DNA from 4 places in the Rhizobium sp. SL42 genome. Region 1 is predicted to be linked to each of the others. Evidence: riboswitches for the same ligand, from Rfam matches in the RefSeq annotation. Region 1 holds a riboswitch; each other region holds the start of a gene.
What was found. A riboswitch is a leader RNA that binds a small molecule or an ion and turns the genes downstream of it on or off. The one in region 1 is predicted to bind cobalamin.
Positions count from the first base shown of each region.

Region 2: linked by a shared signal. The riboswitch ahead of IM739_RS07440 (aromatic ring-hydroxylating oxygenase subunit alpha) and the one ahead of bluB (5,6-dimethylbenzimidazole synthase) in region 1 are both predicted to bind cobalamin.
Region 3: linked by a shared signal. The riboswitch ahead of IM739_RS19325 (energy-coupling factor ABC transporter permease) and the one ahead of bluB (5,6-dimethylbenzimidazole synthase) in region 1 are both predicted to bind cobalamin.
Region 4: linked by a shared signal. The riboswitch ahead of IM739_RS03200 (DUF1636 family protein) and the one ahead of bluB (5,6-dimethylbenzimidazole synthase) in region 1 are both predicted to bind cobalamin.

Region 1 is NZ_CP063397.1:2,975,721-2,979,814, forward strand. It holds gene IM739_RS24065 (helix-turn-helix transcriptional regulator) at 1-76, shown strand, start outside; gene IM739_RS14090 (acyl-homoserine-lactone synthase) at 194-835, shown strand; gene IM739_RS14095 (DUF2865 domain-containing protein) at 986-2,071, shown strand; gene bluB (5,6-dimethylbenzimidazole synthase) at 2,028-2,777, opposite strand; cobalamin riboswitch at 2,821-3,012, opposite strand; gene IM739_RS14105 (TolB family protein) at 3,054-3,887, opposite strand; gene IM739_RS14110 (NAD+ synthase) at 3,926-4,094, opposite strand, start outside.
Region 2 is NZ_CP063397.1:1,600,239-1,604,332, forward strand. It holds gene IM739_RS07430 (GGDEF domain-containing protein) at 1-896, shown strand, start outside; gene IM739_RS07435 (DUF6656 family protein) at 916-1,521, opposite strand; cobalamin riboswitch at 1,880-2,082, shown strand; gene IM739_RS07440 (aromatic ring-hydroxylating oxygenase subunit alpha) at 2,182-3,426, shown strand; gene IM739_RS07445 (hybrid-cluster NAD(P)-dependent oxidoreductase) at 3,428-4,094, shown strand, end outside.
Region 3 is NZ_CP063398.1:33,883-37,976, forward strand. It holds gene IM739_RS19315 (amino acid ABC transporter permease) at 1-112, opposite strand, end outside; gene IM739_RS19320 (ABC transporter substrate-binding protein) at 117-1,022, opposite strand; cobalamin riboswitch at 1,367-1,582, shown strand; gene IM739_RS19325 (energy-coupling factor ABC transporter permease) at 1,633-2,301, shown strand; gene IM739_RS19330 (energy-coupling factor ABC transporter substrate-binding protein) at 2,304-2,594, shown strand; gene IM739_RS19335 (CbiQ family ECF transporter T component) at 2,598-3,344, shown strand; gene IM739_RS19340 (energy-coupling factor ABC transporter ATP-binding protein) at 3,341-4,094, shown strand, end outside.
Region 4 is NZ_CP063397.1:718,225-722,318, forward strand. It holds gene IM739_RS03190 (sugar-binding transcriptional regulator) at 1-456, opposite strand, end outside; gene IM739_RS03195 (hypothetical protein) at 599-967, shown strand; cobalamin riboswitch at 1,325-1,555, shown strand; gene IM739_RS03200 (DUF1636 family protein) at 1,665-2,072, shown strand; gene IM739_RS03205 (ABC transporter ATP-binding protein) at 2,069-2,863, shown strand; gene IM739_RS03210 (ABC transporter substrate-binding protein) at 2,880-3,842, shown strand; gene IM739_RS03215 (FecCD family ABC transporter permease) at 3,928-4,094, shown strand, end outside.

The DNA.
Region 1 (4,094 bases):
TAACCCGCAAGCAGTCGCGGAAGCGCTCTGGCGCAAACTCATCGCGAACCCGCACAATGCACCTGAGCCCACCTAGGCGTCCGCCGCAATGCCATCATCTTTGATTGCATGATGAAAGCTGTCGCTACCGACAGTTTTATCGATCCGCCGCAAACGACATCTTTGCCACTCGTTCAAACTGAAGGAGTGCCGAATGATCCGGATCATCAATGGCGTTAATCGCAACCGCCATCCACATGAAATCGACGCCATGCATCGGTTGCGCAAAAATGTCTTCCACGATCTTCTGGGCTGGGATGTCGCCCTGCACGGTGACTGGGAAATTGATCACTATGATCAGTCCAATCCGCTCTATATCCTGTCCTACAACGACAGTGGACGCCTGCGCGGCGCGCTGCGCCTGCTGCCGACACTGGGACCGAACATGCTCGCGGACACGTTTCCGATACTGCTCGGGGATCAGAGCGAAATTCGCAGTGCGGCCATCTGGGAATCGAGCCGCTTTTGTATCGATCCGCAAATCTCGCAGGATCGTGCCGGCAACCAGGTCACAATTGCCGCGGCTGAACTGATGTGCGGCGTCGGCGAACTCGGACTTGCTTCCGGCCTGAGCCAGATCGTCACCGTTACGGATGTCTTCCTGGAACGCATGTTCAAGCGCATGGGTTGCCCCGGTATGCGCATCTCCGATCCGCAGCGGATTGGTTCCGTTCACGCCGTTGCCATCGCTTGGGACGTGACGGAGGGTCTGCTCGAACGGATGAAACATGTGGCCGCGATCTCGGGCAATGTCCTCGAACACCCGATGACACTAACAACGGCACGCGCCGCTTAAACCGGATGGACCGCCATCGTTTGAGATCCGATGGCGGTCTATGACGGCACCGTCATTTTACTTTAGCGTTAACTGGCGTATTCTCGGTCGGGTAGTATAGGAGCGGGAGCCAACAACCGGCATCCATGAGAACTCACCGGGAAAGTGAATTTGCAGACCAGAATACTAGGACTTCTCGCTGCAGCGCTGTGCTTTGCCTGGATTGTACCGAATGCAGCCTCCGCTTCGGTTGTCTGCGAACGCTTGCGTGATCGGCTTGCCGAGGTGTCGGCATTCGTCGGTGAAAACCCCGAAATCAAAAGTTATGCCAGCGCGATTGCCCAGCAGAATCTGGAGCTGCGAAAGGCAAGGCAAGACCAGAAACGCCTGCGCTGCCTGACCTCTTCAGTGGTCGTCGTGCGACCGGACGGCGGTAACGATTGCGGCGACCTTTCCGCGGCGCTCGACCGAATGGAGGCGAACAAGGACATTCTGGTGGCCAAGCTGGAGGAAATCAGATCCGGTGGGGCTGAGAGCAGAGACGCTCGCGCCCGGCTGACCTCCGCTCTCGAGGCAAACGGCTGCAATGCGCAGACTGATGATACCTTTGGCGGCAATATCGAGGAAGCCGAGCGCGTCCCTTATCTCGATACGCTGGCGGAGCCCTATCAAGTCAGCCGCAATTCGCTGGAGGCCCTCCCCGGCCAGCCACCCGCACTGCCGACCGGCAATATCCGGACACTATGCGTCCGCACCTGTGACGGAGGCTTCTTTCCGATTTCCTCCAGCACATCCGCGATGAATTTCGGACATGACGCCGGCCTGTGTCAGCAGATGTGCCCAAACACCGAGACGGAACTGTATTTCCACGCACCCGCGGTCAGCGAAACATCCGAGATGATTTCGGCGGTCAGCGGGCGACCCTACCGCGACCTGCCCAACGCCTTCGCCTATCGCAACCGCACGGCCGGTGACAATCCGCAATGTGGATGCGATCTGGCCCGCTATCACGAACAGGCGAAAAGGCGATCGACACCGCCCACGCCCGTTCCAGACTACCAGTCGTCGATCGTCACCATCGCGCCGAAGACGCCTGCAGTAGCCGCAGCGGTACCAGCGGCACAGCCTGTCGAGCGCGACTACGATGGCAGTGCGGCCAATATACGCAAAGTGGGTCCACAATTCCTGCCGCCGGTGACGGGCACCATCAATCTCAGAAATCCTGCCTCTCCAGGTCCGCAGCCTCTGCAGGAGTAGCACCGTCAACGGCGAAGGTTCCGGACCGAAGTCCCCAGCTCTCCTCAAACACCAACTCGTCAAGCGGCAACCGTGATCGCCAGCCTTTCACCTCGAGTTCCGGTGTCGCGTAAAGCGTATCTACATAGCCGAGGCACAGATACCCGACGACCTCGATGTCGTCAGGAATATCCAGAATCCCCTTCAGCTCACTTTCCTGAAAGATACTCACCCATCCGAGCCCGACACCTTCGGCGCGCGCAGCAAGCCACAAATTCTGGATGGCACAGACGGTGGAATAGCTGTCCATGCGTGAATTATGGGTGCGCCCCAGAACGACGGGACCGGCCCGGTCGCGGTCGCATGTCACGCAAACGCCGAGCGGCGCCTTGCGGATACCCTCAAGCTTCAAGGACCGATAAGCGGCCTGCCTATCCTCATCGAACATAGCCGCCGCTTCGCGATTTGCCCGGTCAAAAGCCTCCCATATGAGCTGCCGACGCACGGCGTCGCGCACCAGCAGGAAATTCCAGGGCTGCATGAAACCGACTGAAGGTGCGGCATGCGCGGCACTGAGCAGACGCCTGACAAGGTCATTCGGCAAGGGGTCGGGAAGGAACTGGTCGCGCACGTCACGGCGCGTGTGGATGGCCCGGTAGACGGCCTGCTTTTCCTCGACGGAAAAGGAACCGGCCCGGACAAGAAAATCGTTCGATTCGTCGTGCATCGTCAAATCCCCAACAATGCGCAACCGCCCGCCGTCCGCGCGGGCAAGTCTATCGCATCAGGCCGGTCTTCTGACTTGGCATCCGCTGCACACGCCGCCTTCCCGGTCTTGTCCACCAGTGGCCGGGTCTCCCCTTGCGTGTGCATCCGCCTCACAGCGTTGGGCACGTGCCGGATTTGCACCGGCTTCCCGATTCTCCCGCATCGCTGCGGGCACCTGACAGGATTTGTTTTAGTCCGATCGCCGAAGGACGCAAGCGCCAGCCTGCGACGACGTTCAGTCGTTGACGGGGAAATAGCGGACGAAGGCGAATTCCGCGCCGTCCGGCGACCAGTTCGGCACGTTGATCGTACCCTGCCCACCAAAGAGTTCGAACAGCGTTTCCTGGGTACCACCGTCCATGTCCATCAGCCTAAGGCTGACCTCGCGGTCACGCGGATGATCAAAGACGTCGGGCGCATAGGAGAGGTAGAGAACCTTGCCGTCTTTCGGTGACGGATGCGGGAACCAGTCTCCCGTATCGCTGTAGGTGATGCGTTCGACATCGCTGCCATCCGGATGCATGCGCCAGATCTGCATCAGGCCGCTTCGGCTGGAGTTGAAATAGATCCAGTTGCCATCGGCCGACCAGTCCGGGCCGTCGTTTCGACCCTCGCCTTCAGTCAGTCGGCGCTCCTCGCCGCCATCGACGGAAATCGAATAGATGTCGAAGACATCGTCGCGAATACCGCAATAGGCAAGCTGACGACCATCGGGCGACCAGCCATGCCAGTAGGAAGGCAGGCGCGACGTAACCTGGCGCGGAACACCGCCTTCGGCAGGCAATACGTAGATGCAGGACTTTCCGTGCTCCGTCTTGTCCGAGATGACCACCAGCGAGCCGTCAGGCGAGATGCCGTGATCGTTGTTGCATTCAATGGCAAATCCTGTGTCGAGGAGGGACGGCGCCTGGCCGCCCTCGGGCGAAAGCCGATACAACAGACCATTGCCGTTGATCAGCAGATACGAACCGTCAGGCGACCAGTTTGGCGCCTCGACCAGTTCACTCGTCTGCCAGACAACACGTGTCTGTCGCGTGCGGATATTGTAGATCTCGACGGAACTGCGCAAAGGCTCTCCTCCCTTGGTCCAAGCCATCAGAGACGGGCTCAGCGATCGCGGAAACGGTTGGTGATCGGATAGCGACGGTCGCGGCCAAAGTTCTTCTGGGTGATCTTGACGCCCGGCGCCGATTGCCGCCGCTTGTACTCCGCAAGGTAAAGCAGGTGCTCGATGCGGTGGACCGTGGCAATGTCATGCCCCCGCGCCACGATATCG
Region 2 (4,094 bases), 1.4 Mb from region 1:
ACGAGTTGGGCCGCAAATATCTGCCTCATCATCATGAGGATGGCTTGCTGAGCCGCCAGAGTGGTCAGGTTCGCGCTGAAATGAGCAATTTCATCAATCTGCTCAATGAGGAAAAGATTTCCCTGACCGACTATGGCCGAGTCATCGGCAATGCCTCGAAAACCATCCTTACGGAAGCCGATCTTGAAGGAACACCGCTCGGCCAGTCGATCAAGGCACTGAAGGCCGCGACCGAACGGCGCGCGCATCAGAACAGCAATGTCGTGCGTGCCGTGGTCGACAAGACCGCATCGCTGGCCGATATGCAGCGCGAGGCCGATGAGGCCGAGGCGGCGAAGTTCGTCGATCCGCTCACGCGCCTTGCCAGCCGCCGCGCCTTCAACAAGGCCGTGGCCAAGATCTATGCCAACCCGGACATGCCGGTTCTGTGCGGCGTCGCCGTCGGTGAAATCGACGATTTTGCCCGTATCCAGGAGCAGATGGGGCCGGCTGTTGCCGAACGTTTCCTGATGCAGGTTGCCAAGGTTCTGGAAGCGGTTTCCGGCGGCGGCGATCTTGCCTGCCGCTTCGATGCCGGCCGCTTCGGGCTGTTGCTCTACACGTCCGACGAGGATGAGGTCAGCCGCGTCATCGAGCTGGTGCGCGCCAAGCTGAAGGCCACGGCCTTTGTCGGCTCCTCGACCGGCCGCGCTCCGGGCCAGATGGCCATGTCCTTCGGGGTGTGTTTTTCCGAGCAGGCGCCGAACGCCTTCGACTTCACCAATTTCGCCGAGAAGGCGCTGTCGACATCCAAGGCCAATGGCGGCGATACCGTCACGATCTACGGCGCCAACGACTATGCCTCCAAGGACTGGCTGATCTACAAGAACAAGCCGGTCGGCGGCTTCGGCGCCTGACAGCGAGAGGGCCCGGCGTCTAAAGCTTGGCGATGATCTTACGAATTTCCGTATCCCGCGCGCCGAGCATCAGCACGTTGCGCAGCGCTTCCTTCGGATCGTGGGTGCGAAACAGCAAGCCGTTGTCACGGATCGACCTGTCGACCACCATCGCCTTCTGCTCGGTCTCCGGCTTGATCGCCACGGCAAAATACATGCGCGTGTAGCTTTGCCGGATCTGTTCGAAGAACTGCTCGGTCCCGCCGATTTCGGCAAAGAAATTGGCAATGTAGAAGGCCCATTTCACGTCGGCATATTGGGCGAAGTTGGTGCGCGCCGCCGTGACGTGACAGTAGCCGAGATGCGGACTGTCATCGAGGGTCTTGTGGAAGATCATCTTCGGAAACTGGATCGACCGGTGGAAGCCGTTGATCCGGCTGTGGGTGGTCTCCGCCGCCGTTTCCAGCCGGCGTCCGGTGCGAACGGCAACCTCCGCATAGGTGAGGTAGCGCTTTTCCTCCGCCAGCCAGTCATCGCGATGGCGCGAGATACGGCCGGTGCGCAGGAATTCCGTGTGCGCGGCCTTGCTCGCGGTCGCGCTTTTGTCGGGGACTCTCGGGGCCGCGTAATATCGAAGTTTTTGCATGTCGAGGCTCTGACGGTTACTGGCTCGGTACGCCGATATTACAGCGACATGGTTAATCATGATTTGCAGGCACTGTGACCTCTTGAGGTTTCGCGAGGCTTGCCGCAGTGCACGTTGGTTGACGCAACTCGTTCCGCTCTGATGATTTCTTCCGGGTGCGACAGACATTGGCGGCCAATCGCCTCGAATTGTCATTTTGCGCCATTGCAATAGTTTCGGGCGCCACCGATCTCCTCTATCTCCAAGAAAATACACATCATTTTTGAGGGGCGCGCTTTTTGCGCCTTTGCGCGGGCATGTCGCAAACATTCCCGGCGGTGTCGTTTCGCAACGCAGTACCGGACTGCCGCCTGTGTTTAGATATCTGCAAGCTCGAGGTGCCGCCCTGCTAGGGAGGGTGGGAAATCGGGAAGCCGGTCAAAATCCGGCGCTGCCCCCGCAACGGTGGTGGAGATAGACGTAACGGCAAAAGGCCACTGGGAAGGTCCTGGGAAGGCGCCGAACGTGTCTGGCAACGGACGTCTCCAGAGCCCGGAAACCAGCCTTGAAGCAATGATATTTGAGGTCGCGGTGGGCGACCGGAGATAGCCGTGATCGCCCTTTTCGGGTCGATTGGTGCTGCGCTCCTGTTCCATCGCCGGTGAAACGAACGAGGACGACATGGATCTGCACAGCACGGTATTGCGGCAGTTGAAGAACCGCCGGGAAGGCTTCAGCCTGGAGCAGCCTTTCTACATCGATCAGGATTATTTCAAGCTCGACATGGAGCAGATCTGGTATCGCGACTGGCTGTTTATCGGCCATGACTGCGAGATCCCGCGCGCCGGCAACTATTTCACCGCCCAGGTCGGCGACTATCCGATCGTCATGGTACGCGGCAAGGACCAGGTGATCCGCGCCTTCCACAATACCTGCCGCCACCGCGGTCACCGCGTCTGCACCTCGGACCGCGGCGCCTCCGCCAAGCTCGTCTGTCCCTATCACAACTGGACCTATGATCTCGACGGCTCGCTGGTCTTCGCCCGCCAGATGGGTGAAACCTTCGACAAGAACGAGTTCGGTCTGAAGCCTGTTCATTGCGAAAGTGTAGGCGGTTACATCTTCATCTGCCTCGCCAACGAGCCTGCCGATTTCGCACCGGTCCGTGCATCGATCGAACCCTACATGAAGCCGCATCGGCTGTCAGAGGCCAAGGTCGCTCATCGCAGCACGATCATCGAAAAGGGCAACTGGAAGCTCGTCTGGGAGAACAACCGCGAGTGCTACCACTGCGCCAGCAACCATCCTGAACTCTGCCGCACCTACCCGGAAGCCCCGACGGCAACCGGCGTCCAGGGCGCCGGTGACGATCCGGTCATCGCCGAACACTGGCTGCGTTGCGAGGCCGCAGGCCTGCCGAGCACGTTCAAGATCGACCCGAGCGGCCAGTTCCGCACCGCCCGCATGCCGCTGATCCAGGAAGCCGAGAGCTACACGATGTCCGGCAAGCGCGCCGTCAGGCGGCCGCTGTCCGACGACGTCTCGACCTCGCACATTGGCACCATGCTTCTGTTCCACTATCCGTCGACCTGGAACCACATTCTCGTCGATCACGCGATCTCATTCCGCGTCACCCCCCTGTCTGCCGAAGAGACGGCCGTCACCACCACGTGGCTGGTACACAAGGACGCAGTCGAAGGCGTCGACTATGACCTCGAGGAACTGACCCATGTCTGGGAAATGACCAATGACCAGGACCGCTCGATCGTCGAGGAAAATGCCTTCGGCATCCGGTCCCCGGCTTATGAGCCTGGCCCCTATTCGGTCGAGCATGAAGGTGGCGTCATGCAGTTCGTCGACTGGTACACGACCTTCATGATCAACCGTCTCCAGGGTGAAAAGACTCGCCTGTCCGCGGTCGCGTGAGATGAACATGATGCTCGCTCCCTATCGCCACGTTGATGAAATGCGCCCCTGGTCCGACCGGGAGCATCTGCTGGAATGCGTCGCCGTCACGCCGGAAGCCCCCGACGTGATGACGTTCACCTTCCGGCCGAACAAGCCGGGCCTGTGGTTCCGCTATCAGCCCGGCCAGTTCGTTACGCTGGAGATCCCGGTCTCGAACGAGCCGGTGATGCGCACCTATACGCTGTCGTCCAGCCCGTCGCGGCCCTACACGATCGCGATCACGGTCAAGGCGCAGAAGGACTCGATCGGGACGCGCTGGATGTTCGACAACCTGAAGCCCGGCATGGCACTGAAGGCGATCGGCCCGCTCGGCGATTTCTCCTATGCCCGTCATCCGGGCCGGAAATACCTGTTCATCTCGGCCGGCTCCGGCATCACTCCGATGATGTCGATGAGCCGCGACATGGGCGACCGCTCGCCCGACAGCGACATCGCCTTCCTGCATTGTGCCCGCTCGCCCGACGACATCATCTTTCGTTGGGAACTGGAAGCCAAGGCGCGCGACATGCCGCATTTCACGCTCGGCTTCATCATCGAACAGCTCGGCCGAGGCCAGCTTTGGTCAGGCTTGAAGGGCCGTATCGACAAGGCGAAGATCGCGCTTCTGGCCCCGGATTTTCTCGAAC
Region 3 (4,094 bases), on a different replicon from region 1:
CCAGCCAACGGCCCGGGTGCCGGCGCGGAACAATGATGTTCCGCGCGACATCCGGCTTAGACGCTGCAGACGTGGTAGCGACGGTCCGCATGGTATCTGCGTCCAAAGCCACGGCATCAATCCTTGACTGTCGGATTGACTTCGGCCTTCTTCACAATTTCGGTGCCGACGCCCCAGCTGTCGAACAGGGCCTTGTACGTGCCTTCCGCGATCAGCGCGTTGACGGTATCGGCGACAAGCTCAGTCAATTCGGCATCCGCCTTCGCGACGGCGATCCCGTTCGGTCCCCGCTCGCTGAACACACCGGTGGTCGGCGAGACGACTTCCAACTGGCCCTTGGATTGCTTCGCGGCATAGCCGACGGTCGAACCGCCGGAGATCGTCGCATCCGCACCGCCGGCGGCGACACGGGTCAAGGCTTCCGTCTGTGTTGCAAAGGGCAGAATGTCGATCGCGGGCTTTCCGGCAGCGGTGCACGCCTTGTCCGCCTCGTTGACGATGCCCTCGTGCCAGGAGCCTGACTGGATTGCAATTTTCCGACCACAGAAGTCGGCAGGATCAAAATTCGACGGATTACCGGCCTTGACGGCCCACAAGCTTCCGCTGTCGGAATAGCTGACGAAATTTACCACCTTCATCCGCTCGTTGCTGATCGTGAAAGCGGAGACGCCGAGATCGAATTTGGTCCCGAGTGCGGGCAGGATGGCATCGAAGGCTGATGTCTGGAAGTCGATCTTGACGCCGAGTTTCGCACCGATGGCATTGGCGATGTCGACATCGATGCCTTCTGGCGTCTGGCCGTCCTTCTCGCTGAGATATTCCCAGGGAGCATAGGCTGTATCGGAGCCGATCGAAATCACACCGGCCGACTTGATCTTGGCGGGAAGGCGCGCAGCCAGCGCGGCATCGACCTTGATACCCGAAGTATCAAAGCCGTCGGCAAGGACGGGACTACAGAATGCTGTTGCCACCAGGATCGCGGCACCAACGTTTGATGTCAGGCAATTACGCATGTTGGACATTGAGTTCCCCATTATTTTTGCTTCGAGTTACGCAGATAAGTTCAGCTTGGGAGGATGCACATCTCTGGCTCGATGACAGCAATATGCGTGAACGAGTGAATGCCGTCTAATAGTATAATTGAGGCTATCTATTCCCCTGGGTTATTGAAACCAAGGACAGGTGGCCAAGCGGTCAGGCGCGAGATGTCCGGCGGGGCTGGGACAACCCGGCTGAATGTGACAATTTACGAACGCGCTTGCCTTTCGCGGCAGCCATTGACGGCTGCTAGACCATATTCGCTGTCCGGCGGCGTGGACTTGCGCATTATTTCTCCGCCTCTGCGTTGCGTTCTAGCCGTGTGGCGCATAATGCTTTCTTTGATGGTTCCGCCCGATGAAACGACGGCGGATGAAAAGGGAACACGGTGCGGACTACCCATCAGGGACCAAAACCGTGGCTGCCCCCGCAACTGTAAGCGGTGAGCGATGTCCAACGATGCCATTGGCCGATATTGCGGCTGATAAGGCGGACTGAGCCAAGACCCGTGAGCCAGGAGACCTGCCATCGCTGGGCCACGACATCCGTGGTGTTTGTTCGAGCCGCGCGGTGGGCGCGGTAGAGGGTTATGCCATGCATATTATGGAAGGCTATTTGCCGGCCGCGCACGCAGTCGGCTGGGGCGCGATTTCCGCGCCATTTGTGATTTATGGCGCCCGGCGCATTGTCACGCTTGTGCGTGAAAAACCGGAAATCAAGCTTTTGATGGCAGCATCCGGCGCCTATGTATTCGTCTTGTCTGCGCTCAAGATCCCGTCTGTTACCGGGAGCTGCTCGCATCCGACGGGAACCGGGCTTGCGGCATCGCTGTTCGGCCCCACGGTCACCACCGTGCTCGGGACGATTGTCCTTCTGTTTCAGGCTTTGCTACTGGCACATGGCGGACTGACCACGCTGGGCGCCAATATCTTCTCCATGGCCATCGTTGGTCCATTTGTCGCCTATGGCCTCTTCAGGGGCATAACAGGTGCCGGCTTCAGCGGCGCAATCGCGATCTTTGTCGCTGCGACGCTTGGTGACCTGGCGACCTATGTGACGACCTCTCTGCAGCTCGCTCTCGCATTTCCGGATCCGGTATCGGGCATCACAGGCGCTGCTGCGAAATTTCTGGGTATTTTTGCGGTCACGCAGGTGCCATTGGCCATCAGCGAAGGCCTGTTGACGGTCATCGTCTTCAACCTGCTGCAGCGATACAGCCGCGGCGAACTGAACGCCCTCAACATCTTTACCGCGAAGGCCTGATCATGCTGAAACGTAACCTCTGGATGTTGTTTGCGGTCATCGCCCTGGCAATCCTGCCGTTGATCATTCACCATGGCGGAGACGCCGAATTTGCCGGTGCGGACGGCGAAGCTGAAGCCGCCATCACCGAAATTCAGCCAGACTACACGCCCTGGGCTGCGCCTTTGTGGGAGCCGCCGAGCGGCGAGATCGAAAGCCTGCTGTTTGCTCTGCAGGCAGCACTTGGCGCAGGTCTCGTCGGCTTCTATTTCGGTCGTCGCTCGTCGCCGGCAAAGCGCCCGGATATCAAGTAGACGATGCGTGCGATCGATCGCTGTGCCCAGACCAACCGGTGGCGACACTACGCCACCGGTGAAAAGCTTCTGCTTGCCGTCGGCCTTATGATCATCTCGCTGGATTCTGTCGGATGGACAGGCCAGATCGGCCTGCTGATCGCGATACTGGCATTGATGAAGACAGGCCCCGGACTGCGGCTGCACGACATATTCAAGGCTGCCCGCGTCCCCATGCTGTTCATCATCACGGGAACACTGGCGCAACTCGTCTCCGTCAGGATGGTCGGATTTGTTCCGACATTGTCGCTTGTCTCCACGGATGCTGCCTATTCTGCAGGTTTCGTGGCACTCAGAAGCACCACCTGCATTGCGGCCCTGCTGCTTCTGGCATTGACCACGCCTCTCTCCAGCATCGTTCAATTGCTGCAGCGGATGGGCCTGAATGCGGAATTGTCCGATATCGCCATGGCAATGTTCAGGCTCATCTGGCTGCTGCTGGATTGTCTTGAGGCCGGCCAACAATCGCTCGGTTCCCGATTGGGCTATACCAGCAACCGGCGGATGCTAACGTCCAACGGTCTTTTGCTCGCATCCCTGCTGCCGCGAGTGCTCGGACGCGCCCAGCGCATAGAGGCGGGCCTCGCAGCGAGAGGCTATGGTGGCCGTCTGAACTTCATTTCGGTGGAACAGCCGGCATCGAACGTGCGGTTGCTGATGATCACCTGCCTTCTGGGCTCGGTTGCCGTCTTGATGTGGTGCGCCCCATGATCCTGCAGGCACGCGCTGTCGATTTCAGCTACGACGACGGGACCCGGGCGCTCGACCAGGCCTCCCTTGTGGTGAACCGGCGAGAAATCATGGCGATCCTTGGTGCGAACGGTGCTGGTAAGTCGACCCTGCTGTCGACGCTGAACGGCACGTTCAAACCTGCCGCCGGCGAAGTCCTGCTCAATGGCAATCCGGTCAGCTACAGCCGCAAAGGCCTCGTCGAGCTCCGGTCGCAGGTCGGACTGGTGTTGCAGGATCCCGACGATCAACTTTTTGCCGCGACCGTCTTCGAAGATGTGTCGTTCGGGCCGCTCAATCTCGGCCTTTCGGTGAGCGAAGCCCGGACACGGGTACAGGAGGCGCTCGCCGTCATGGGGATCGAAGCGCTGTCGCATCGACCGACGCATTTGCTGAGCTTCGGGCAGCGCAAGCGGGTTGCCATCGCCGGCGTATTGGCCATGTCGCCCGCTGTTCTTCTTCTCGACGAACCGACCGCCGGCCTTGACCCGAAATCGGTCGACGAACTCTGCGAGACCCTGCGAAGCCTTGCGACGCAGGGCGTTGCCGTGGTGATTGCCACGCATGACATGGATATCGCCTACAATTGGGCCGATCAGGTCGCAGTCTTCGCCAGAGGCAAAATCATCATGGAAGGGCGCGCTGAACATGTGTTCGGTGAAAGCAACTTCCAGCAAGACACCGATTTGCGCCTTCCCCTCATCTATCAGCTGTCGAGCGAATTGCGAAACA
Region 4 (4,094 bases), 1.8 Mb from region 1:
CGGACTGATATTGCCGGTCAGCGAGACAATCTTGTGCTGCGGACATTCCATGGGCGAGAGCTGATCGACCATGGCACGTAGCGTACGTCCCGTTCCCATGGCGATAACCAGCGGGTCGGGCTGTTTCAGCCATCGTTCCAGTTCGGCGGCGCCGGCCTCCGCCACGCCAACCGTTGCCGAATCGGAGGCCGGATCACTGGGGACGATTTCGACATGCCTGAGACCGTATTTGTCTTTGACCGCCTCTCCGAGTTCCAGGCAGGCGGCAATCGGATGGTCGAGCCGTACCTTGATCAGCTTCTCGGCAACCGACAGGGACACGAGCCTTTGCGCGCTCTGGCGCGAGATGCCCATTGCAACCGCGATCTCGTCCTGGGTTCGACCGGCGACATAATACAGCCAGCCTGCTCTTGCCGCATCATCGAGCCGAGTTTGACCTTCTTGTCGCTTTGCCATCGAGATTGGACCACCCTTTCCAGATCAGTGCTGCCAACTTTAACCGCGACTGTCAAATTGCCGAAGCCGCCTCAAGCCCTGCAGGATGTAAATCTGCAGGTTTGATGATTTGTGTGAACCAGTCGATTGTGTGGCGAAGCCCTTGTTCCAGGGGAATTTCAGGCCGCCAATCGAGAAGATCGCCGGCGCGGCGGATATCCGGTTGCCGCCGCCGTGGATCATCGATCGGCAAGCGAAGATCGACCACATCCTTGCTGGTCGGGATTTCGCGCTGAACCATTACGGCCAGTTGGTGGATAGTGAATTCGTCCGGATTGCTCAGGTGATCGGCCATGCAGGATTGAGTTCTCGTTCCATCATCGCGACCAGCCCGCGGCCGGTGAGAGCCTGGACAACCAGATTGGACGATGCGGCCTTCGTCGGGCTGCATGTGCGGACCACAGGCATTGAACAGCCTGGCGACGCGCGCGTCTACGCGGCCGAGGCGAAAGAGATCGAAACACGGCCTTGAACAAAAAAATCGGCTACTCCTGCAAATGTACGAATGTGCCTATTCTCTTCCCCGGAAGATATGCTTGGCGGACCTGTCTGCGCCCGTATTTTGAGAGGCGTATCAGGGAAGTCGCTTGAAAAGCACGCCGCTGACGAGCGCTCTTCGAAGGTAAGGCATTCCTCCAGGTTTATTTGCAACTTGATCGCGAACCTCCGCCCGGTGTCGGCAGCTTGGCGGCCATTGGAATTGCTCCGTCTTCAGAATCTGCTGGACAAAATATCTGATCGACATATACGTAACGATATTACATTACGAAACGAAGCAGGATTGGGTGGTGCTCACCATGTGCAGGCTTGACCGAATGCCCCGTCAGGCCCTAAGCATTGGATCGACGGTTCCCCAATTGGATGACTCCAAGGGGATTAATAGGGAACACGGTGCGGAAGACCCAATTGGGACCAAAACCGTGGCTGCCCCCGCAACTGTAAGCGGATTGCCGTCCATCGTGGTGCGAAAGCGCCAGGCCACTGCGAGTTGACTCGTGGGAAGGCCGATGGACAGCAGATATCCGCGAGCCAGGAGACCTGCCGTCACAGAAGAGAAACCGCAACGGACGGGGTGTTCCGATGGAAAAGATCTGGCTTGAAAGCAGCGCGTCTGTGCGCTTTTTTTGCAATGCCATTTTGCCTCCGGAGATAACCGACGGGGGAGAATTATGGCGCCTGCGAAACAACACACGGTAACCGTTTGTACGGATTGCCGAATCACCGGCACGGCTTGCCGGCCCGGACTGAAGCTCCTCGCTCACCTGAATGCGTGTCTGTCAAAGATGGATGCGTCTGCCAATCGTGACTTTGCGGTTGAAGGCACGGTCTGCATGGCGGGCTGCTGGAGACCTTGCACCATCGCTTTCCAGGCAAGCGGCAAGGCCACTTATCTGTTCGGTGATATAGAGCCTGATGCCGATATCGAAGCGTTGGTGGAATTCGCCAAACTTTACGGCGAACGGCCCGACGGCATGACCCGGGAGGCAGAGCGTCCCCGCGGGCTCGGCGGCAAGGTTCTTGCGCGCATCCCGGCCTCCGTTCTTGTCTCTGAACGGTCTGGGGAGCGTCTCCAGTGAGCTGCGATGCGACCGGTACATCAATCACCGTCTCCAATCTCGGCTGGGGGCCGAAACCGGGCCACTTTCTCGTGCGAGGGGTCAATTTCGCCCTGGATGCCGGAGATCGGCTTGCGATCATAGGTCCGAATGGAGCTGGAAAGACGTCGCTTTTGCGCTGCCTGTATCGTGGCGTCTCACCGCGGGAGGGAAAGGTCGAGGTCGGCGGTGAAGACATCTGGCAAATCGGTTCCCGGCAGGTTGCGCGCCGGATTGCGGTGGTGCTCCAGGAGATGCCGGCAGACTTTCCATTCAGCGTTCGCGACGTGGTGTTGATGGGGCGTATTCCCTGGCGCGAAGGCCTGACCGGCTGGACCGACGAGGATCGCCAGGAGGTTGCCCATGCGCTTGAACACCTGAATCTCAGGCATCTTGCCGCGCGCCAGTTTTCCACCCTGTCGGGAGGCGAGAAGCAGCGCGTGCTGGTTGCCCGCGCTCTCACCCAGAAGCCCGAGATCATCATTCTCGATGAGCCGACCAACCATCTCGACATCCGTCATCAGCTCGAGATTCTCAATCTGTTGCGCACGCTCAAGCTCACCATCATCACCACGCTGCACGACATCAACCTGGCCGGTGATTTCGCAACGCATGTTGCGCTGATGCGCGATGGCCGCATGACCGCGTTCGGAACGCCGGACAATGTTCTGACATCCCATGCCGTGTCGGCCACTTTCGGCGTGGCGGCCACGGCCCATCCGGTGCCGGGTAACGGAACGGCACGCTTCTCGTTTTCACTCGAAACAGTCTGATTTAAAAGGATTTTACATGTCTTACCGACGCTTGGCCGCATCCACCGCAGGTTTCCTCGTTTCCGCCCTGTTCGCCAGTTCGGCGCTTGCCTATCCGGTGACCGTCAAGAGTTGCAACCGCGATGTCACATTCGAGGCCGCACCAAGCCGTGCAGTTTCCAACGACGTCAATCTGACCGAGATGATGCTGGCATTGAAGCTTCAGGACCACATGGCTGGCTACACCGGCGTCTCCGGCTGGAAGACCCTGGACGAAAAAATCAGGCAGGGCGTCAAGGAGCTACCCGAACTGTCACCCAAATATCCGACCAAGGAGGTGTTGTTGAATGCCGACGCCGACTTCTATTTCGCCGGTTGGAATTACGGCATGAAAGTGGGCGGCGAAGTTACCCCGGAGACGCTCGATGCCTTCAAGATCAAGGTTTACGAACTGACGGAATCCTGCATTCACATCATGGCAAAGGACAAGCCGACGATGAACGATATGTTTGTCGATCTCGTCAATCTCGGCAAGATCTTCGGCGTCGAAGATCGCGCCAATGAGCTTGTAGCCGGCTATGAAAGTAGCTTGGCCGAGATCCGAAACCGTATCGGCGAGGTGAAGGAGCCGGTCCGCGTCTTCGTCTATGATTCAGGCACGGAGAAGCCGTTCACCTCCGGCCGGTACGGAATTCCCACTGCGATGATCGAGGCCGCCGGCGGCGTCAACATTATGGATGATGTTGAGAAAAGCTGGACGGAAATCTCATGGGAGCCGGTCATCGAACGCAATCCGCAAGTGATCGTCATCGTCAACTATGGCGATGTGACGGCCGATCAGAAGATTGCCTTCATGAAGGAAAACCCGGCCTTCAAAAATCTCGATGCGGTGAAGCAGAACCGTTTCGTGGTTCTGGAATACGTCGAGGCGACACCGGGACCGCGGAATATCGATGGCATCGGCCGACTGGCTGATGTGCTGCATCCCCGCAATATGTAGGCAGCCTACTTGGCCGCGAACACGCTGCATCATCGGGCTTCAACGCGTCCGGTGATGCACATTTTATCGATAAGATTGGCATGTGATGACGGGTAGCAGGATGTTGATATGGGCGGTGCTTGCCGTCGCGGCGATGGGCTTGTGCCTGACGGCCGGTGTATCCTTCGGAGCCGCACCCATCCCGTTCACCACGGTCTGGTCGATTGTCGCCAACAAGCTTCATCCCGGCATCGTCGAGGCGACTTGGTCGCC